DNA from 3 places in the Streptomyces sp. NPDC033270 genome. Region 1 is predicted to be linked to each of the others. Evidence: riboswitches for the same ligand, from Rfam matches in the RefSeq annotation. Region 1 holds a riboswitch; each other region holds the start of a gene.
What was found. A riboswitch is a leader RNA that binds a small molecule or an ion and turns the genes downstream of it on or off. The one in region 1 is predicted to bind S-adenosylmethionine.
Positions count from the first base shown of each region.

Region 2: linked by a shared signal. The riboswitch ahead of thrC (threonine synthase) and the one ahead of ACZ5XZ_RS37475 (aminotransferase class V-fold PLP-dependent enzyme) in region 1 are both predicted to bind S-adenosylmethionine.
Region 3: linked by a shared signal. The riboswitch ahead of ACZ5XZ_RS02690 (amino acid ABC transporter permease) and the one ahead of ACZ5XZ_RS37475 (aminotransferase class V-fold PLP-dependent enzyme) in region 1 are both predicted to bind S-adenosylmethionine.

Region 1 is NZ_JBVIRA010000046.1:2,688-9,920, reverse strand. Features, by position in the region: gene ACZ5XZ_RS37475 (aminotransferase class V-fold PLP-dependent enzyme) at 1-1,139, opposite strand, end outside; SAM riboswitch class IV at 1,320-1,437, opposite strand; gene trpD (anthranilate phosphoribosyltransferase) at 1,529-2,593, opposite strand; gene qcrB (cytochrome bc1 complex cytochrome b subunit) at 2,733-4,370, opposite strand; gene qcrA (cytochrome bc1 complex Rieske iron-sulfur subunit) at 4,367-5,431, opposite strand; gene qcrC (cytochrome bc1 complex diheme cytochrome c subunit) at 5,428-6,237, opposite strand; gene ctaE (aa3-type cytochrome oxidase subunit III) at 6,310-6,930, opposite strand; gene ACZ5XZ_RS37445 (response regulator transcription factor) at 7,206-7,233, shown strand, end outside.
Region 2 is NZ_JBVIRA010000007.1:168,221-175,453, forward strand. Features, by position in the region: gene otsB (trehalose-phosphatase) at 1-228, shown strand, start outside; gene ACZ5XZ_RS13485 (polysaccharide deacetylase family protein) at 317-1,345, opposite strand; gene ACZ5XZ_RS13490 (alpha,alpha-trehalose-phosphate synthase (UDP-forming)) at 1,592-3,031, opposite strand; gene ACZ5XZ_RS13495 (glucosyl-3-phosphoglycerate synthase) at 3,080-4,036, opposite strand; SAM riboswitch class I at 4,235-4,384, shown strand; gene thrC (threonine synthase) at 4,402-5,694, shown strand; gene ACZ5XZ_RS13505 (MoaD/ThiS family protein) at 5,748-6,026, shown strand; gene ACZ5XZ_RS13510 (cold-shock protein) at 6,512-6,715, shown strand; gene groL (chaperonin GroEL) at 7,172-7,233, shown strand, end outside.
Region 3 is NZ_JBVIRA010000001.1:574,954-582,186, reverse strand. Features, by position in the region: gene ACZ5XZ_RS02710 (LLM class flavin-dependent oxidoreductase) at 1-279, opposite strand, end outside; gene ACZ5XZ_RS02705 (GNAT family N-acetyltransferase) at 343-1,113, opposite strand; gene ACZ5XZ_RS02700 (transporter substrate-binding domain-containing protein) at 1,268-2,293, opposite strand; gene ACZ5XZ_RS02695 (amino acid ABC transporter ATP-binding protein) at 2,395-3,246, opposite strand; gene ACZ5XZ_RS02690 (amino acid ABC transporter permease) at 3,243-4,385, opposite strand; SAM riboswitch class IV at 4,737-4,845, opposite strand; gene ACZ5XZ_RS02685 (PIG-L family deacetylase) at 5,164-7,011, shown strand.

The DNA of each region.
Region 1 (7,233 bases):
GCGCAGAACAGGCCGTCGCGTACGCCGATGCCGTACTCGGCCGACAGCGCGGCGGCGAAGTGCGAGCTGTTCCAGCCGTCGACGACGAACGAGAGCACGCCCACCCTGGGTGCGTCGTCGCCGAAGAGGGAGAGCACCTTGACCTCGGGCACCTCGGCCAGGCCCTCCCGTACCCGGGCGATCAGCGCCTGCTCGCGGGCGACCAGGGTGTCGAAGCCGGCTTCGGTGAGCGCCTGGCAGGCGGAGGCGATCGCGTAGGCGCCGATGACGTTCGGCGAGCCGGCCTCGTGCCGGGCGGCGGTGGTGTGCCACTCGACGTCCACGCCGCCGTCGGTGCGCCGGGAGACCCTGCGGCTGGCGCCGCCGCCGGCCAGGTACGGCTCGCCGTCCCGCAGCCAGTCCGCGCGGCCGGCCAGCACCCCGGCGCCGAACGGCGCGTACAGCTTGTGGCCGGAGAAGGCGACCCAGTCGACGTCCAGTTCGGCGATGTCGAGGGGGTGGTGCGGGGCGAGCTGGGCGGCGTCCAGCACGATCCGCGCGCCGTGGGCGTGGGCCGCGGCCGCCAGCTCCCGCACCGGCCACAGCTCACCGGTCACATTGGACGCACCGGTCACGCACACCAGCGCCGGCCCGTAGGGCTCGCGCTCGGCGAGCGCCTTCTCCAGGGTGTCCACCGCCTGCTGCGGGGTGCGCGGCGCGTTGAGGTACGTCACCGTGACGTCCGCGCGCTGCTCCCAGGGCAGCAGCGAGGCGTGGTGCTCGGTCTCGAAGACGAACACCCGGGTGTCGGGCGGGAGTACGGAGGCGAGGAGGTTCAGCGAGTCGGTGGTGGCGCGGGTGAAGACCACCTGGTCGTCGGCTCGGCAGCCGAGGAACTCGGCGATGGTCCGGCGGCTGTTCTCGAAGAGGTCGGTGGAGAGCTGGGAGAGGTATCCGGCGCCGCGGTGCACGCTGCCGTAGTACGGGGCGTAGGCGGCCACGTCGTCCCAGACCCGCTGGAGCGCCGGTGCGCTGGCGGCGTAGTCGAGCGCGGCGTAGTCGACCTCGCCACCGGTCACGAGCGGGACCAGGACATCGCGCCCCAGAACCGGCAGCGGGGCACAAACGGAACTGTCGGCGGCAACGGCGGAAACAGACATGGCGAACTCCCGTGAGAGACAAGCGAATTCGCTGCGGGCGGGCGCGTCAGGGTGCGGCACAGCGCACTGCGGGGCGCCGCAGCGTGAAGGGAAAAGGGCTGCGGAAAAGGGGCCGTCGGGCCCTATCGCATTCGCTGGTTCACGGAAGTTCTCCCTCGAGGACCAGGATCCCTGGCGAGGGATCCGCGCTTGCCGCAGACCTCGCTGCCTGCGGCCTGGTCATCACCCGGGGCACCCCGCCACGGACGGAGGGTTGCCGGACAGCGGGCCGGGGCCTGTGTCGCTGTCACTCGTGACCTGCGCAGCATCTTGCCACACGATCAACAACGCGCAAGCCCCGGTCCGTATGACGGACTGGGGCCTGCGTCACACTCTGCGTCACCTGCCGCTCATGCGTTGCTTGCAGCCACCCACCGCTCCAGCGCCCGCCGGGCGGCGCCGGAGTCGATCGAGGCGGCGGCCTTCTCGATGCCCGCGCGGATCTGCTCCGCCAGGGGGGCGTCGCCCGGCTCCAGCGCGACCAGCGCGGCCGCGGAGTTCAGCAGGACCGCGTCGCGTACCGGTCCGGTCTCGCCGTCCAGCAGCCGGCGGGCCACCTCCGCGTTGTAGGAGGCGTCCGCGCCGCGCAGGGCCTCGACGGGGACCAGGTCGATGCCGACGTCCCGCGGGTCGAAGCGCTCCTCGCGCACCGTGCCGTCCCGCACGACCCACACTCGGGAGGTCGCGGTCGTGGTCAGCTCGTCCAGGCCGTCGTCGCCGCGGAAGACCAGCGCCGAGGAGCCGCGCTCGGCGAGCACACCGGCCAGGATCGGCGCCATCCGGGCGTCGGCGACGCCGGTCGCCTGGGCGCGGACCCTCGCGGGGTTGGTCAGCGGGCCCAGCACGTTGAAGGTCGTGCGGATGCCGAGCTGCCCCCGGGCGTTGGCGACGTGCCGCAGCGCGGGGTGGAACTTCACCGCGAAGCAGAAGGTGATGCCCGCTTCCTGCGCGACCTCGGTGACCCGCTGCGGGGTGAGGTCGAGATTGACGCCGAGCTTCTCCAGCACGTCGGAGGCTCCGCTGGCCGAGGACGCCGCGCGGTTGCCGTGCTTGACGACCTTCGCGCCGGTGCCGGCCACCACGATCGAGGACATCGTGGAGATGTTGACGGTCTTGGCGCCGTCGCCGCCGGTGCCGACGATGTCGACGCTGGGGCCGGGGACCTCGATCAGTCGGGCGTGCGCGTACATGGTGCGCACGAGTCCGGAGATCTCGGCGACGGTCTCGCCCTTGGCCCGCAGCGCCACCGCGAAGCCGGCGATCTGGGCGTCGCCGGCCTCGCCCCGCATGATCTTGTCCATCGCCCAGGCGGTGTCGTCGGCGCTGAGGTCACGGCCGTCGAGGAGGGCGTTGAGGATGCCCGGCCAGGTGTGGGCCGCCACGCTGTCGCCGCCTGCCGGGGTCACAACGTTCATGGTCCACGCTCCTGGTGTGTTTCCTGCTTATGACGTCACCTTATCGACCCGCGAGCACGCCGGAGGGCCCCGTCCGATCGCCGGACGGGGCCCTCTGGGTGGCGTACTGCCTACGGTGCGCTACGAGGCGCCGAGGGGATCAGTGGTGGCCGTGGCCGCTGGTGATCTCCTGGTACTCCTCGACCGTGGGCTTGGCGATGACGCTGTCCTCGCCGTAGTAGGACTTCGAGAGCTTGGCGCGCAGCTTCTGCGAGCGCTTGATCTTGCGCTTGACGCCGTTCTCGTCGACCTCCGGGCCCAGTTCGAGCGGCTTGGGCTGCTCGTGCTGCGTCAGGAGGTGCAGCTGCTCCTGGTCGAGCGGCTCGTGGACCTCGATGAACTCACCGTGCGGCAGGCGCTTGATGATGCCGGACTCGCGGCCGTGCAGCACCTTGTCCCTGTCGCGCCGCTGCAGACCCAGGCAGATCCGCTTGGTGGCGATGAAGGCCAGCACCGGTCCGACGAAGAACGCGATCCGGACGAACCAGGTGATGGTGTTGATCGACAGGTGGAAGTGGGTCGCCCACAGGTCGTTGCCACCACCGATCAGCATCACGAAGTACGCGACCAGCCAGGCCACACCGAAGCCGGTGCGGGTCGGGACGTTGCGCGGGCGGTCCAGGATGTGGTGCTCGCGCTTGTCGCCGCGTACCCAGGACTCGACGAACGGGTAGACCGCGATGGCGACCAGGACCAGCGGGAAGATCAGGATCGGGATCAGCACGCCGAAGTTGACGGTGTGGCCCCAGAAGTCCCACTCCCAGCCCGGCATGACGCGGACCAGACCCTCGGCGAAGCCCATGTACCAGTCGGGCTGGGCGCCCGTGGAGACCTGGTCGGGCCGGTACGGTCCGATGGCCCACACGGGGTTGATGCTGGCGACCGCGGCGATCACCGAGATCACACCGAAGACCAGGAAGAAGAAGCCTCCGGCCTTGGCCATGTAGACCGGCAGCAGCGGCATGCCGACGACGTTGTTGTTGGTCTTGCCGGCACCCGGGAACTGCGTGTGCTTGTGGTAGAAGACCAGGATCAGGTGCGCCACCAGCAGGCCGAGCATGATGCCCGGCAGCAGCAGCACGTGCACCGTGAAGAACCTCGGGATGATGTCGTGCCCGGGGAACTCGCCGCCGAAGATGAACATCTGCAGGTACGAACCGACCAGCGGCATCGCCAGGATGACGCCCTCGATGAACCGCACGCCGGTACCGGAGAGCAGGTCGTCGGGGAGCGAGTAGCCGGTGAAGCCGGTGAACATGCCCAGCACGAACAGCAGGAAGCCGAACAGCCAGTTGACCTCGCGCGGCTTGCGGAAGGCGCCGGTGAAGAACACCCGCATCATGTGGACCATCATCGCGGCCAGGAAGACCAGCGCGGCCCAGTGGTGGATCTGGCGGATGAGCAGACCACCGCGGACGTCGAAGCTGATGTCCAGCGTCGACTCGAAGGCCTGGGTCATTCGGATTCCCTGCATGGGCACATAGGAACCGTGGTAGGTGACCTCGGCCATGCTCGGGTGGAAGAACAGCGTCAGATAGACACCGGTCAGGATGATGATGATGAAGCTGTAGAGCGCGACCTCGCCCAGCATGAAGGACCAGTGGTCCGGGAAGATCTTGCGCATGTTGGCCTTGGCGAGGCTGTAGATGCCCAGCCGGCCGTCCGCCCAGTCGGCGATCCGCTCGCCCCGCGGCGCCTGGCCGCGGCGCGGGTTGGTCGCGCCTTGTTCGTTACTCATCCGCGCTCCCAGAAGCTCGGGCCGACGGGCTCCGCGAAGCCGCTCGCGGCCTCCAGGAAGCCGTCCTTCTCCGTGATGTGCAGCTGCGGCAGGGCGTGTCCGGCGGGACCGAAGATCACCCGACCACCGTCAGCGAGGTCGAAGGTCGACTGGTGGCAGGGGCAGAGCACGTGGTGCGTCTGCTGCTCGTACAGGCTGATCGGGCAACCCACGTGGGTGCAGATCTTCGAGTACGCCACGATGCCCTCGTGGGACCAGGCGAGCTCCTGCTTGTCCTTGATGTTCTGCGGCTGGATCCGCACGAGCATCAGGGCGTCCTTGGCGATCTTGTTGTTGAAGTCGTGGTCGTCCTCCTCCAGGCCCTCGGGCTTGGCGAAGGTCAGCGACCCGACCGCGATGTCCTCAGGACGCAGCGGGAGGTTGGTGGACTGGTTGACCAGGCGGACGCCCTTCTTCCAGCCCGTGGTGCGCAGCTTGGTCCCGGGCAGCGGACCGAGGTCGCGCAGCAGGACGACGCCGGAGAGCGGCACCAGGGCCAGCGCGCCGAACATCGTGTTGCGGATCAGCTTGCGGCGGCCGAAGCCCGACTCCTCGGCACCGGCCTGGAAGTCGGCCATGACCTTGGCCTTGACCTCGGGCGTGGCCTCGATCGGGTGGCGGTCGTCGGCGACCTCCACGTCCGACATCAGCGTGCGGGCCCAGTGGACCGCGCCGGCGCCGATGCAGAACAGTGCCGCACCGAGCGTCAGACCGAGCGCGAAGTTCAGTGCGCTGATGTGGCCGATCGGCCAGATGTAGACGATCTTGTCGATCGGGACGGCCACGTACGCGGCGATGAAGCCGACCGTGGCGATCATGGACACCAGGAAGAGCAGGGCGACGGTGCGCTCGGAGCGCCTGGCGGCCCGCTCGTCGATGTCCTGGGCACGGTGCTCGTGGGGCGGCAGCCCCGGGTCGGCGAACGGGTTGTCCGCCTTCGTCACCGCGCCTTCGTGAGCCGTCTCCCGCTCACTGGGAAGAATTTCTTCTGGCACGTCTGCGTGTCGTCCAGTCTCGCTCATGACTTCTTGGCCTTCGTAGTCCGGGCTGCGACCCAGATGGCGACCACTACCAGCGCGCCCAGGCCGAAGATGTAGCCGAAGAGACCCTCGCTGACCGGGCCGAGACCGCCGAGGTCCAGGCCGCCGGGGCTCTCGGATTCATCGCCGTTGACGGCGTCGAGGTAGGCGATGATGTCCTTCTTGTTCTGCTTGCTCAGCGAGCCGTCACCGAAGGAGGGCATGTTCTGCGGGCCGGTTTCCATGGCCTCGTAGATGTGCTTCGGGTCCACGCCTTCGAGCGTCGGTGCGTACTTGCCGTTGGTGAGGGCGCCGCCCTTGCCGGTGAAGTTGTGGCACTGCGCGCAGTTGGTGCGGAACAGCTCGCCGCCCTTGCCGATGTCGGCACCATCGGGGCTGTACTGCGACTTCTCCGGGACGGCGGGACCGGCACCCAGCGACGCGACGTAGGCCGCCAGGGCCTCACGCTGGGCGTCGTTGTAGATGGCCTTCTTCCGCGGCACCTGGGCGCCGGGCTGCTGGGCCGGCATACGGCCGGTGCCGACCTGGAAGTCGACGGCTGCGGCGCCGACGCCGACCAGGCTCGGGCCGTCGGAGGTGCCCTGACCGCCGGTGCCGTGGCAGCTTGCACAGCCCACGGCGTAGAGCTTCTTGCCCTCCTTGATGGCAAGGGACTGGGCGGTGTCATCGGCCTGAGCCTTGTCCGCCGGCGCGAACGCGGCGTACAGCCCCCCGGTGACCGCCAGCGCGAGGAGTAGGACGACGAGCGCCGCCAGCGGATGGCGCCGTCGTGCGGAGAGCTTTTTCACGGATTACCCCGGTGTCAGGATCTTCTGCGTCGATGCTGTGGATATGTCTGTCTGATGCGGAGCCGGCAGGGGCTACTTGATCAGGTAGATCGTGGCGAAGAGGCCGATCCAGACGACATCGACGAAGTGCCAGTAGTAGGACACAACGATGGCCGCGGTGGCCTGCGTGTGGGTGAACCTCTTGGCCGCGTACGTCCTGCCCAGGACCAGCAGGAAGGCGATCAGGCCGCCCGTCACGTGCAGTCCGTGGAAGCCGGTGGTCAGGTAGAACACCGAGCCGTACGGGCCGGACGAGAGCGAGAGGCCCTCTTCCTTGACGAGGTCGGTGTACTCGAAGACCTGACCGCCGATGAAGATCGCACCCATCACGAAGGTGACCACGAACCAGGCCCGGAGCTTCTTGACGTCGCCGCGCTCGGCCGCGAAAACGCCGAGCTGGCAGGTCAGGGAGCTGAGCACCAGGATCGTGGTGTTGGTCGCGGAGAACGGAAGATTCAACGCATCGGCGGATTCCTTCCAATACTCGGCGCCGGTCACCGATCGGAGGGTGAAGTACATCGCGAAGAGGGCCGCGAAGAACATCAGCTCGGAACTCAGCCAGATGATGGTTCCGACGCTGGTGAGGTTCGGCCGATTGACCGACGGGTGCGCGTGCCCGGTTTCTACTGTCGTTGCTGTCGCCACGACCGACATTATGTCGGTCGCTTATCCCGCCCTCACTCCGGGGGGTGCCGTTCGGTGTGTCAAGGACGTATGCCCTGCTCGTACGGCCCAATTCCGCGGTCGCCCGAAGGGGGGAAGCGCCGGCGGGCCGGGCCGTCGGCGGGGCCGCCGGAAGGCGGTCCTGACGGCCCGTCGGGCAGATCTTGGATGTGTTCAACCCCTCCTGCGGGCGCCCGTTGCGGGAGTAGCATCCGGCGCAACAGTGCCACCCGATGCTGTGCCGCTACCAAGAGCGTGGAGGAACGATGCAGGCGACTGCCACGGTGCTGGTCT
Region 2 (7,233 bases), on a different contig from region 1:
CGCGAAACCGGCGCGTCGACCGTCCTCTACGCCGGCGACGACCTCGGCGACCTCGCGGCCTTCGCCGCCGTCGACAAGCTCCGCTCCGAGGGCCTGGCGGGCGTCCTGGTCTGCAGCGGCAGCACCGAGGTGACCGAACTCGCCGACCGCGCCGACCTGGTGGTCGACGGACCGGCCGGGGTGGTGGAACTGCTCGACGCCCTCGCGGACCGCCTTGCCGCGGTCTGAGCATGCGGCCTGGGTGATCCTTCGGACTGGGGGATCATTGGGTGATCCTTCGGCATGGGTGGGGCGTTCGGCCTGACGGCGCCCCCGTCTACGACGCCCCCACTGCCGTCCGTCCGTAGTGTGCGGCGATCTCGTCGCTGGTGGTCAGCCACACTCCGGGGTGGTTGACGATGTGGGCGAGGGCCTGGTCCAGGTACTTGTGGCGGAATGCCTGGCCGATGACGAACGGGTGCAGGGCCAGTGACATCACCCGGCCGCTGTCCGCCGCGTCCTCGTGGAGCTGGTCGAGCTGGTCCTTGACGATCTGCACGAAGTCCGGCCCCGTCAGGCCCTTGCTGACGAACAGGCCGATGTCGTTGAGTTCGACGGAGTACGGGACGCTCAGCATCCCCGGCACGTTCAGCCGGTACGGCTGGTCGTCGTTGGTCCAGTCCAGTACGTAGTTCAGCCCGAGCTCGGCGAGCAGTTCCGGGGTCCGGAAGGTCTCGGTGAGCGCCGGTCCCATCCAGCCGCGCGGCCGCCGGCCGGTGGTCCTCTCGATGCTGGCGATCACCTCCGTCAGGTAGGCGCGTTCCTCGTCGGGCGTCATGTCGGCCTGGAAGGTGGAGTTGTTCTTGCCGTGGGCGAGCCACACCCAGTCGCGGGCCCGCCCCGCTTCGATGATCTGCGGATAGCGTTCACCGGCATCGGAGTTGAGCAGCACGCTGGCGCGTACCCGATGGCGGTCGAGGCTCTCGATCAGCCGCCAGAAGCCGACCCGGGGCCCGTAGTCGCGCCAGCCGTAGTTCAGCGGATCCGGGGTCAGCTCCGCGGTGTCGGGGAAGGTGCTCGTCGACGGGCGGTCGATCCGGTAGTGCTCGATGTTCAGACCCACGTAGAAGGCGACCCGGGCGCCGCCCGGCCACCGGATCGGTGCCCGGTCGACGATCGGGCTGTAGTCGTAGAGCCGGTTCTCCACGGGCCGGTCGGCTGCGGGGTGGCCGTCCGCAGGCCGGTGGCCCGCGACTCCGCCCTCCACGGGCCGGTCGTCCGTGGCCCGGTCATCCAGGAGCTGGTGGTTCATCGACTGGTTCATCGACTGGTTCGTCGACCGGTTCAACTGGTTCAACTGGTTCATCGTTCTCGCCTCGCGTCGGGTGCGTACTGGTGCGGTGCTTCCTGGTACGCAGCCTCGAACGTTCACATTGATGTGAGCCTCAAGGCGGAGAGGGGTGACGCCGGTCACCATCCCGGCAGGTGCCCCGGCGCCCGGCAGGGGAGCCCGTCGGCGCCGTCACGCCCGACGCCCGGCCAGGCGCACGCCCCCGGCCGCCCGGCCACGCGCACCCCGGCGCCCAGCCAAGCGCACGCCCCGGCGCCCGGCTCAGCCGACCAGTGCGCGCAGCTGTTTGAGGAACCACTGCGCCGGCGGCAGCGCGGTGGCGGCCGCCGCCAGCCGCGCCGTCCGCTCGCGGCGTTCCCCGGCGTCCATCGACAGCGCCTCGTGCAGCGCCCGCGCCGTACCGCTGACGTCGTACGGGTTGACGGTCAGGGCGTGGCCGCCCAGCTCCTCGTGCGCCCCGGCCTCCCGTGACAGCACCAGTGCGCAGCCCTGCTCCGAGACCACCGGGATCTCCTTGGCGACGAGGTTCATCCCGTCCCGGATCGGGTTCACCAGTGCCACGTCCGCCAGCCGGTAGGCGGCCAGCGACCGCGCGAAGTCGTCCTTCACATGCAGCACGACGGGACGCCAAGTAGCTGTCCCGTACTCGGAGTTGATCTCCTCGGAGAGCCGGCCGACCGCCGCCGTGTACTCCCGGTAGACGGCCAGATCCTGGCGCGAGGGGTAGGCGAAGGCGACATGCACCACGCGCTCGCGCCACGACGGCTCCTCCGCCAGCAGTTGCCGGTAGGCCAGCAGGCCGCGGACGATGTTCTTCGACAGCTCGGTGCGGTCCACCCGGACGATGGTCTTGCGCGCCGCCCCGTCGGGACCGGTGCCGATCTGCTCGCGCAGGGTGGCCAGCCGCTCCTCGACATCCGCCCGCCGCGACCGCTCCAGCAGGAAGTCGGCGTCCGCCCCGAGCCCGTACGCACCGATCCGGGTGCCGCCGGTGCCGCCGGTGACCTCGGCGCAGCACGCGGTGAACGCGTCCGCCCAGCGGTGGGTGAGGAACCCCAGCTGGTCGGCGCCCAGCATGCCCTCCAGCAGCTGCCGCGCCACCTCGTCCGGCAGCATCCGGAAGTAGTCCGGCGGAGCCCACGGCGTGTGGGAGAAGTGCGCGATGCGTACGTCGGGCCGCAGTGCGCGCAGCATGCCCGGCACCAGCGCCAGGTGGTAGTCCTGCACCAGCACCGCCGCCCCCTCGGCGGCCTCGTCGGCCAGGGCCCGGGCGAAGGCGCGGTTGTACGTCTCGTACGCGCCCCACTGCTGCCGGAACCCGGCGTCGAAGGCCGGCTCCAGCGGCGTCTGGTAGAGCATGTGGTGGACGAACCACAGCACCGAGTTCGCGATGCCGTTGTAGGCGTCGGCGTGCACCTGGGACGGGATGTCCAGCATGCGGACGCGCTGTCCGCCGGTGTCCTCGGGGGCCAGGGCGCCCCCGGTCCGGCGTACGGCCTCCCGGTCCCCGTCACCGAGCGCCGCGCACACCCACACCGCGTCGGTGCCGGGGCCGATGGCCGACAGCCCGGACACCAGCCCGCCCCCGCCCCGCTTGGCGCTCAGCGCCCCGTCGTCGCCCACGGCGTATGACACCGGCCCGCGATTGGACGCGACGAGAACCTCGGCACCTGCCCGGACCGCACTGCGCTCGGAGACCATGTCGCGACATTAACCCGCCGCAGAACCGCGCAAACGTACGGACACGGGTCAGGCCGCCCGCCGCGCCGCGTACTCGGGGATTTCGGCCATGGGCGGCCGCTCCTCGGTGTCCACGTCCGTGGTGCGCGCCACGAAGCCCTCCTCGCCGCGGTCGAATTGGGTGAGCCGGGGGCGCACCAGGTGGCCTCGGGCGAGGCGGAGCTGGGCGGTGCGGTAGATGGCGGCCGCCATCCGGCCGAGGGCCTGGCCGCCCTGGTGGCGGTGCTTGCGCACGCCGACGTCCACCTGGGCGAGGGCGTCGAGGCCGACGGTGTGCAGGGCGTCGACGAGCAGGCCGAGCTCGACGCCGTAGCCGACCGGGAAGGGCAGGCGCTCCAGGAGGGAGCGCCGGGCCGCGTACTCGCCGCCCAGGGGCTGGACGAAGCCGGCCAGCTGCGGCCAGTGGAGGTTCAGCAGCGGGCGGGCGACCAGCTCGGTGACCCGTCCGCCCTGCTCGCCCGGGTGCCCCCCGGCCTCCAGGGGGCGGTCGTACATCGCCTTGACGAAGTGGATGTCGGGGTCGGTCAGCAGGGGGCCGACGATCCCGGAGACGAAGGTGGCGGAGAACTCCCGCAGGTCGGCGTCGACGAAGCAGATGATGTCGCCGGTGGTGACCAGGAGGGAGCGCCACAGGACCTCGCCCTTGCCGGGCAGCGCGGGCAGCCGGGGCAGGACGGTGTCGCGGTGGACGACCCGGGCGCCGGCCGCGGCGGCGACCTCGGCGGTGCGGTCGGTGGATCCGGAGTCCAGCACCACCAGCTCGTCGACCAGGGGGACGGCGTCGCACATCAGCTCGGCGCGGATCGCGGCCACGATCGCGCCGACCGTGGCCTCCTCGTCGAGCGCGGGCAGCACGACGCTGACCGTACGGCCCGTCTGGCGCTTGGCCTCCAGCAACTGCTCCAGCGGACGGTCCGCGGCGGACCAGGAGCGGCTGCTCAGCCAGCGCTCCACCTCTTCCAGCACGTCTACGACTCCTCGGTGGCCGCCGGTGCCGCGACCGGTAGGCGATCCCTAGTGTGGGCCATTCTGTGATCCATCTCGCGGTTCGGACGACTATCTCAACGGTCAGTGCCTTCGGTTACAGTCTTGAACAACGCGGATGACCGTCGCATGTCGGGGTCGCCGCGCCACAAACGCCTGGGTTTCGTCCCAGCGCCATACCGCTCATCCAGAGGGGCAGAGGGATACGGCCCGTTGAAGCCCCGGCAACCCTCCAGCCGGTCTCCGCCGCGATCATCGCGCGCGAGGCTCCCGGCTAGGGAAGGTGCCAAATCCGTCTCATGGCGAGATGCGCCATGAGGAAGATGAGGAGAAAGGGCCTCGCCTCCATGGCTGTGTACAGCACCGAAGTCACCGAAATCGCCCCCACCGTCGCTCTGGGGCCCGCCGTCGCCCTGTCCTGCCGCGAGTGCGGTGAGCGCTTCGACCTGAGCCCGCTCTTCGCCTGCGCGACCTGTTTCGGGCCGCTCGAAGTCGCCTACGACCTGCCGAGCGGCGACCCCGAGGCGCTGCGCAAGCAGATCGAGGCCGGTCCGGACAACATCTGGCGCTACGCTCCGCTGCTGCCCGTCCCCACCGATGTGGCGGACAAGCCGAATCTGAACCCCGGCTGCACCAAGCTCGTCAAGGCCGACCGGCTCGCCGCCGAGCTGGGTGTCACCGGCGCGCTCTACGTCAAGGACGACTCCGGCAACCCGACGCACTCCTTCAAGGACCGGGTCGTCGCGATCGCCGTCGAGGCCGCCCGCGCCTTCGGCTTCACGACGCTGTCCTGCTCCTCCACGGGCAACCTCGCCGGCGCGGTCGGCGCCGCGGCGCGCCGCGCGGGCTTCAAGTCCTGTGTGTTCATCCCGCACGACCTGGAGGCCGGCAAGGTCGTCATGGCCGCGGTCTACGGCGGTGACCTGGTCGGCATCGAGGGCAACTACGACGACGTCAACCGCTTCTGCTCGGAGCTCATCGGCGACCCGCTGGGCGAGGGCTGGGGCTTTGTCAACGTCAACCTCCGCCCCTATTACGGCGAGGGCTCCAAGACGCTGGCGTACGAGATCTGCGAGCAGCTGGGCTGGCGGCTCCCGGACCAGATCGTCATCCCCGTCGCGTCCGGCTCGCAGCTGACGAAGATCGACAAGGGGCTCAAGGAGCTGATCGCCCTCGGGCTGGTCGAGGACCGGCCGTACCGGATCTTCGGTGCCCAGGCGGAGGGCTGCTCGCCGGTGTCGACGGCCTTCAAGGCCGGGCACGACGTCGTGCGCCCGCAGAAGCCGAACACCATCGCCAAGTCGCTGGCGATCGGCAATCCGGCCGACGGGCCGTATGTGCTCGACATCGCGCGCCATACGGGCGGTGCGGTGGAGCACGTCGACGACGAGCAGGTCGTGGACGCGATCAAGCTGCTGGCGCGGACGGAGGGGATCTTCGCGGAGACCGCGGGCGGGGTGACCGTCGGCGTCACCAGGAAGCTGATCGAGGACGGTGTGCTCGACCCGTCCCTGACCACCGTCGTGCTCAACACGGGTGACGGCCTCAAGACGCTTGACGCCGTCGCGCCGACGTCCGGGCCCACGGCCACGATCCGCCCGAGCCTGGACGCGTTCCGAGAGGCCGGCCTGGCAGGCTGAGTCCCGAGCTCTACGAACCCGCACTCCCCAACCCTGTCCGGAAGGCAGAACCCATGAGCGTCAAGGTCCGCATCCCCACCATCCTCCGTACGTACACCGGTGGTGAGGCCGAGGTCACCGCCGAGGGCGCGACCCTCTCCGAGGTGATCGCCGACCTGGAGAAGAACCACGAGGGCATCGCGGCCCGTGTACTGGACGACGCCGGCAAGCTGCGTCGCTTCGTGAACGTCTACGTCAACGACGACGATGTGCGCTTCGAGCAGGGCCTGGAGACGCCGACGCCGGACGGTGCGGGCGTCTCCATCATCCCGGCGGTCGCCGGCGGCTGCTGAGGCCGCACGCGCCCGGTGGCCGTCGTCTCTCGCCCCGATCGGTCGAGGGGTGAGCGCTAATTTGCGCCATCTCTTCACCTGCTTGACCGGAATTGCCCCGTCCGTTGAAATCGGACGGGGCAATTCCGTTTAGTGAAAGGGGATACCATTGCGGTGATCCCCGTTCCGGATAACTCCGCGCACATGCCGAACGCATAGGAAACCGCGGAGAGTTGTGTGCAAAGTGTGTGCGGCATTTGTCGCTTACGTGCGTCTATGCCCGGCCCGACTTGCCCCGGAGAAACGGGATTTCATCGCATATTGCCGATTCTCCGGCGCCAGAATTCTCGTCCGATTGACCTGTTGCGCTGGGCATCGGTGCAGATACATTCAGCGGCGGTCGACGCGTTCCGGCGCACACCCCACGGGCCATTTCGCGGGGTGAGGTCTGACCCGGGTCCGCGGAGTGCGGTCCTGCGCAAGGGCCAGTAATAGGGGAGTTAGGCATGGCTCAGGGCACCGTCAAGTGGTTCAACGCGGAGAAGGGGTACGGCTTCATCGCGGTCGACGGTGGTGCGGATGTATTCGTCCACTACAGCGCGATTCAGATGGACGGCTACCGCACCCTTGAGGAGGGCCAGCGGGTCGAGTTCGAGATCTCGCAGGGCCAGAAGGGGCCGCAGGCGGACATGGTCAGGGTGAGCGCCTGAGGCGCGGGCCGACTGCAGCGTAGAGAAGGCCCGTACCCCGTCACGGGGTACGGGCCTTCTGCCTGCCCTCCCCGCGGCGGGACCTGAGCCCCCGTCGCCCGCGCCCGCCCCCCGTCTCGCCCGCGCCCGCCCTGTGCCGCTCGCTGCCGCGGGGCACCCCGGCGGCACCCCGACGACCGGCCGGCACCCGCCCGTCGCCCACCCCTCGCCCACCCCTCGCTCGCCCCTCGCCCACCCGCCGCCCCTGGGTGACCCCCTCCAGGTGGCTTGCACTCGCCCTGCCCGAGTGCTAATCATTGGCGTTAGCACTCTCCGAGTGAGAGTGACAGAACTTGGATCGGGCCGGTGAGGTCCGGACGCCGGGTGGGGCAAGGAACCACACGGCGCACGGACCGTCCGTCGCGGGCACGGGTGCCGATCCGGAGAAATCCACCCCGTCCGGGAGGACCACTTCACATGGCCAAGATCATCGCGTTCGACGAGGAGGCACGGCGCGGTCTCGAGCGCGGGATGAACCA
Region 3 (7,233 bases), on a different contig from region 1:
GTCCAGCCGTCCGCGCACCTGGTCGGTACGCCCGTCCGGTTCCAGAAAGTGCGAGGACTGCAATCCGAGCGAGTCCTCGATCGTCACGAAGTCGAGCAGACCGCGTTCGGCCTCGGCAACGAGGTCGGCCCAGTAGCCGGCGGTGAACAGGTCCCGGGGCCGGGCCACCGGCTCGCGCCAGGCGGCAGGGTGCCAGCCCGCGCCGTCGAGCGCGACGGCCAGGTGCAGCGGTGCGGAGGAACGGGCCGAAGAGGGCGGGGAGGACGGTGATGAGGACACGATGGGGCGCCTTCCTGAGGGGTCGTAGGTACCGGGAGTGGGCTCGTTGTACCGGGAGCGGGCTCATCTCGTCGTGAGCGTCGGGGGCGTCGGGGCGTGGCGAGTCGGTGCCGGACGGCCGCCCGGGGTGCGCACCAGCAGGAAATTCGTGCGACGGCGCAGGGTGAAGCCGATCGACTCGTAGAGGCGGATGGCGGTGGTGTTGCTGGCGAGGGTGTGGAGGAAGGGGGTGTCCCCGCGCTCCCGGATCCCGGCCGCCACCGCCCGGACCAGTCGCGTGGCCAGGCCCTGCCCACGGTGTGCCGGGTGGGTGCAGACCGCGCTGATCTCGGTCCAGCCGGGCGGCCGCACGCGTTCCCCCGCCATGGCGATGAGCGCTCCCCGGTGCCGGATGCCGAGGTAGGTGCCGAGTCCGACGGTGCGGGGCAGGAAGGGGCCCGGCCTGGTGAGGGCGATCAGGTCCAGGATCTCGGGGAGGTCGTCCGGCCCGAGGCGCACCGCTTCGGGGGCGGGTTCGGCGCCCAGCCCCGTGTCGACCAGTTGAACGCCCTGCCCGCTCTCCACGGTCTCCCATCCGTCGGGGGCGGCCCGCGCGCCCGTGACGGCGGTGACGGTGTCCGAGCCGACCAACGCGGCCAGGTCCTCCCAGGCCCCCGGGTCGGTCGGGTCGGCGAGGGCGGTGAAGGGGCACACGTCCAGGGGGTAGCGGGCAGCGCGGCCGCGACGCTCGGCGAACCGAGCATGCGGGCCGGTCAGCGCGGCCCAGACGGCGTTGTCCAGGACGTGCGGTTCTGCCGGGCTCTGCGCGGGGAAAGGAGAGACGCTGGTGGACATGGTGGTGAGAGGGCTCCGTGGCATCCGTGGCATCGGTGGTGTTCGTGGCATCGGTGTCATCCGTGGCGGACATGGCGGACCTGGCGGTTCGGTGCGCCCGGGACCCCGCGGCGGCGCCGGAGTCCCGGGCGGCAGACGCCCGTGCGAGCGTTGATCAGGAGTTTTCGAGCGGCAGGCCGGGCGGGTTGACCTGGGAGGTCTTGACGGCCTCGTTGGAGAGGTTCCAGGCGGCCAGCCACTTGGCGTACTGGCCGTGCTCGATCAGGTAGTTGATCGCCTCGGAGACCGGCTCGGCCAGCCCGCTGCCCTTCTTCGAGGTCGCCGCGATCAACCCCTGGAGCTTTGCGCCGGCGCCGGAGAACTTGCCCGCACTACGCGTCGCGTTGGGGGTCTTCGCCGTCCGGGTGATGTGGTACGCGATGCCGGGGTTGGGGCCGAAGTGGGCGTCGATCTTCCCGCTGTTCAGCGCCAGGTAGACGCTGTTGGCGTCCGGGTAGTACTTGACGGTGAGGTCCTTGCCCTGCTTCTTCAGCTTCGCCTTCCACTCCAGCAGGATCTTCTCCTGGTTGGTGCCCCGGCTCACCGAGAACGTCCTGCCGGCCAGGTTCCGGTAGTCGCCGTCGAAGTTCCAGGTGCTCTTCTTGGGCACCTCGAACCCCAGGTTGTCCTGCCGGTAGGTGGCGAACTCGTACTTCTTCTTGCGCTCCTCGGTGTCGGTGACGTTGGAGAAGGCCGCGTCGACCCGGCCGCTGTCGATGCCGACGAACAGGTTCTCCCAGGTCGAGTTCTTCAGCTCGGGCCTCAGCCCGAGGACCGCGGCCACCAGCCGGCCGAAGTCGGGTTCGGCTCCGGTGAGGGTCTTCTGGTCGTCGCCCACGAAGGCCAGCGGCGGGAAGCCGGCGGGCAGAGCGCCGACGCCGATGACCAGCTTGCCCTTCTTCGCGACCGGGTCAGGCAGCTTGGCACTGATGGACTTGACCTCGGAGACCTTGAGGTCGGTCTCCTTACCGGCTCCGTTGGAAAGGGCGCCCACGGCGACCGTCCCGGACGGCTTGCCGGCTGCCCTGCCGGCCGCGTCGCTGTTGCCCCCGCAGGCGGCGATGCCGGTGGCGAGGGTGGCGACGGCGGTGCCCGTGGTGAGGCCGCGGAGGAGTCGGCTGCGGAGGCTGCGGATGCGCATGGCTGTCCTTGGTTGGGTGAGCGGTTGTGGTGGCGTGGTGCTGGTTCTTCGGTGGCGTGGTGCTGGTTCGTCGGTGGTGTGGTGCGGGGCGAGCGGCGGGGTCAGAGCACCTTGCTCAAGAAGTCCCGGGTCCGCTCGTGCTTCGGGTGGTCCAGCACCTCGGTGGGCGGGCCCTGTTCGACGATCCGGCCCTCGTCGAGGAAGACGACCTGGTCGGCGACCTCACGGGCGAAACCGATCTCGTGGGTGACGATGATCAGGGTGGTGCCGCTGGTGGCCAGGTCCTTGATGACGGCCAGCACCTCGCCGACCAGTTCGGGGTCGAGCGCGGAGGTGGGTTCGTCGAAGAGGATGACCCCTGGCCGCAGGGCGAGGGCGCGTGCGATGGCGACCCGCTGCTGCTGGCCGCCGGACAACTGCCGTGGATAGGCACCGACCTTGTCGGCCAGGCCCACCCGGCCGAGCAGTTCACGGGCCAGCTCCTGGGCCTCGGGCCTGGTCAGCTTCCCGGTGGCCACGGGGGCGGCAGCCACGTTGTCCAGCGCGGTCAGGTGCGGGAAGAGGTTGAAGTTCTGGAAGACGAAGCCGATCCGGCTGCGCTGGCCCAGGATGGCCCGCTCGCTCAGCTCCTTGAGCCTCCCCCGGCCTTCCGTCGGGGGCACCCCCGTCTTGCCGCGCTCGCCGAGCCGGCGCACGCCGATCGGCTCACCGTTCACGCTGACGTACCCGACCTCGGGCTTCTCCAGGTGGTTGATCACCCGCAGCAGCGTGGACTTGCCGGACCCCGACGGCCCGAGGATCACGGTGACCTCGCCGGGCCGCACGGTCAACTCGACGCCGTCCAGGACCCGGTGGGCCCCGTACCACTTGTGCACGTCGTGGACCTCGACGGCGGCCGGTCGTATCTCGGCGGTCTCGGTGGTCTCGGCGATCTCCGTGGTCTGGGTGGTCATATCGCTATCTCCCTCCGAGCTCGGGCCCGCAGATCGCGCAGACCGCTCCGCAACTTCTGCAACGGCGTCGGCGGCAGGATGCGCGTCGCACCCCGGGAGAAGTACCGCTCGACGTAGAACTGGACGACGGAGACGGCACTCGTGAGGACCAGGTACCAGACGGTGGCGATCAGCAGCAGCGGGACGATGTCACCGGGGTAGGTGCTGCCCATGCTCTGCACCGAGCCGAACAGATCGAGCAGCGAGACGTAGAAGACGAGCGAGGTGCTCTTGATCAGGTTGATCAGCAGATTGACGTAGTTCGGGGTGATGGACCGCAGGGCCTGCGGAAAGACGATCCTCGTGAACTGGTAGCCCTTCGGCAGGCCGAGTGCCGATGCCGCCTCGTGCTGGCCCTGGTCGACCGCGAGGATGCCACTGCGCACCACTTCGGACGCGTACGCCGCCTCGTTCAGGCTGAGTCCGACCACCGCGACGACGATGTCGGTGGCGAGCCGGGACTCGTCGAACGTGAAGAAGGCGGGACCGAACGGAACCCCGAGGCTCAGCGTCTTGTACAGCGCGCTGAAGTTGTAGAGGAACAGCAGCACCACGATCAGCGGAACCGAACGGAACAGCCATGTGTAGGTCCAGCTGACCGCCCGCAGCACCGGGCTCCGGGAGAGCCTGCCGAGGGCGAGCAGGGTGCCGCCGAGCAGACCGAGCACGGCGCTGTACGCCGTCACCTCGAGGGTGATGAGCAGACCGTCGAGGATCGTCGGGCGCAGGAACCAGTACTGGAAGCGGTCCCACTGGTAGAAGGGGTTGGTCACCAGTCCGTGGACTGTCTGGGCGACCAGCACCAGCACGATCGCCGTGGCGATCCAGCGGCCTGGTCTGCGCAGCGGCAGCACCCGCTGTGCCGCCGGTGGCCGCGGTGCGGTGTCGTCGCCACCCGGCCGTTCGACTTCGGAAGGTCCGGCCTGGGAAGGTCCGGCCTGGGAAGGTCCGGCCTGGGAAGGTCCGGCCTGGGAAGGTCCGGCCTGGGAAGGTCCGGCCTGGGAAGGGCGTACGGGACGAGGCGCGGAGGAGGGTTCGGGGGTCTCCTCGACAGGAGGCGCTGAGGCAAGGGATACCGCAGCGCCCGGAGTTTCACTCATGAAGGGCTCCAGCGAATTCGGACACCCCGGACCACGGATGCGGCAACGCCACGGCGGCCCCGGAGGGGCTCTCGTGACGATGCGCAGGAAGGCGCGGAACGGGGGCTGGGGAGGGAGAAGGCGCACACCGCGACAGCGGCGGTGGGCATCAGAGACGCAGAGAACCGTCAGCCGTCAGTTGTGGCAGAAGGCACGGCAGGTGCAGCTCAGCTGCCGGTACACAGCGCGCTGTTGACGCGGAGCAGATCGACCGACCGGTTCGCGCACAGCAGCAGGCAGCCACGGCGCCGCCATGCGGCCGTCCCGAAAGCTGCGTACATTCCGTCACCATCGCTGTTCCGGCCCGTGCGGGCCTCGCGCTTACCGAAGGTCTTCCGGTCCGGTCGTCACCTGGGGCACCCCACCGCGGTGCGAGGGTTGCCGGTCAGCAAGCCAGGGCTTGTCGCTGACGCTCATGACCGATCTACGGCGTAAGTAGACAGACCTCGGACATGATTGTCAAAGCCTGCCCGACTCGTGGGACGACAAAACGACAAAACCGAGTCGGGAGAGACCCTGGCGGGGTGCAGCGGCATGCGGCATGCCCACATGTCATGTCACACCCCGTCAAGCAGGTTCGCTCTCCCTCCCCTTGCCGAAGCAGCGGCTCGGCTCGCCCCTGTTTGGGTGACGGGAGGAAGCCGTTCCTGCTGTTCGGGGCAGGCTGCCCCTGTCACTGATCCTCACTGCGCACGTCACACGTCTGTCATCGTGCGTCTCCAAAGAGAAGGACGGGCTCTTGACGGGATCGCAGCCTCGACGTGCCCTGCCGGCCGCGTTCTGTGCACTCGGCCTGGTCGGTAGCGCGCTCACCGTGGCTGCGTGTGCGACAGGGAGCGGGCCGGAGACACGGGCCTCTTCTTCCACGAAGGCGGATCCGGCGCACACCGATGTGCTGTTCATCGGAGCCCATCCGGATGACGAGTTCCAGTCCCTGGCCACGTTCGGGCAGTGGGGGGAGAACCCGGGGCTGAGCACCGGCGTGGTGACCATCACCCGCGGCGAGGGCGGCGGGAACGCCTCCGGCGACCAGGAGGGCGCCGATCTCGGCATGATCCGTGAGGACGAGGAACGCAAGGCCGTCGGGCGGGCCGGTATCCGCAATGTCTTCTACCTCGACAAGCCGGACTTCTGGTACACACTGTCCGCCCCGCTGACGACGACCATCTGGAACCGAGCACCGCAGCCGCCGAGGGACACCCTCTCGCGGCTGGTCCGGCTGATCCGGGCGACCACCCCGCACAAAGTGGTGACCATGGACCCGCGCCCGTTCAACCAGCACGGCAGCCACCAGGAGGCCGGTCGCCTCGCCGTCGAGGCGTTCCGTCTCGCCGGCGATCGGCAGGCGTTCCCCGAGCAGATCGACCAGGAGAAGTACGCGGTGTGGAAGCCTTCCCAACTGCTGGCCCAGAGCTGGGGCTTCAAGGGGCCCGTGGGTGCCACGTGCGCCACGGCGAAGTCCAGGGATCCGCACACCGGACTGCCCGTCGTGGGCGTGTGGACCGGCACGCAGTCCACCAGGAACCCGGGCACGACATGGGCCCAGATCGAACGGGACGCGGCCCGTGACTACGTCACCCAGGGATTCGGCACACTGCCGCACACGGTCGAGACCAAGCCGGACCGGCTGCCCTGCGAATGGTTCACCGTCCTTGCCGACAGAAGCCATCCGCCGACACCCGCGGTGCGCGAGCAGTCCGGGCTGCGCCCGCTGTACGCGGGTTTCCGTGACTGGGCGCGGCGGATGCGGATGCCGTGGCTGGCCAATGACGCCCAGCCCTCCTACCCCGCCCAGTCCGCCACCGACGTTCCCGAAGTCGCAAAGGCGCCCGTCGTGGACGGGGTGGCCGGCCCGGACGAATACCCGGGTCCGAAACTGGAGTTGAAGCAGTGGGAGGGAAAGGAGTGCGAGGGCGAAAGGGACTGCGCGGCCGCCGTCGAATTCTCCCGCCACGGTGACGACCTCTACGCCATCGTCCACGTCACGGACGACATCAAGGGCTACGCGCTGGACGCCGCCGGCGACTGCAAACGCCACTGGCGCACCGACGCCGTCGAGATCGACCTCGACCCCCAGGGCCGCTCCGACGGCACCTCGACCACTTTCAAGGCCGGCGTCCTCCCCTTCACCAAGGACGGCAAGGGCCCCTGCGCCGAGCGCGACGGAGACAACCGCCAGGGGCCGGCGAACCGCAACGCCCCTGGCATGGCCGTGGCCTCCGTCGACACCGACCCGTACAAGGGCTACTCGGTCGAAGCGAAGATCCCGCTCGCCGATCTGCCCGCTCCGGTCGATCCTGACCGCCTCGCCGCCAATGTGCTCCTGTACGACTCCGACACCCAGGACAAGACCGGCAAGACCCGCCTGGCCTGGTCCCCCTACGGCAGCGCCCAGGCCGACCCCTACGTGTGGCGCACCCTGCGCCTGCCCGGATACGTCCCGCCGCCCGGGCGCCCGACACGGCCCGCCGAGATCCCCCAGGACGCGGCACAGAGCGCGAAGTCCCGGGCCTCCGTCGAGCAGGCCCGCCGCACGGGTGTCCCCCGCGCGGGCGGTCCCCGCACCCCGCCGAGCCCGACCCCCTGAGGCCTCCTCCGGCAGCGGCGCGTTGAGCTGCCAGGGTGACTTCGCCGGAGGCGCCGTTTCCCGGTGGTACGGCACGGATACCCGACCAAGGCGGACACCGACAACGCGGCCCAGTTGTTCTTCCTCGACCTCCCGAAGTATCTCGGCAAGGTTCCGGCGGTGGCGGACGGCGGCGCGTGGTTGCCGGTGTTCCCGGAGATCGACGACCGGGAGGAGAGACTG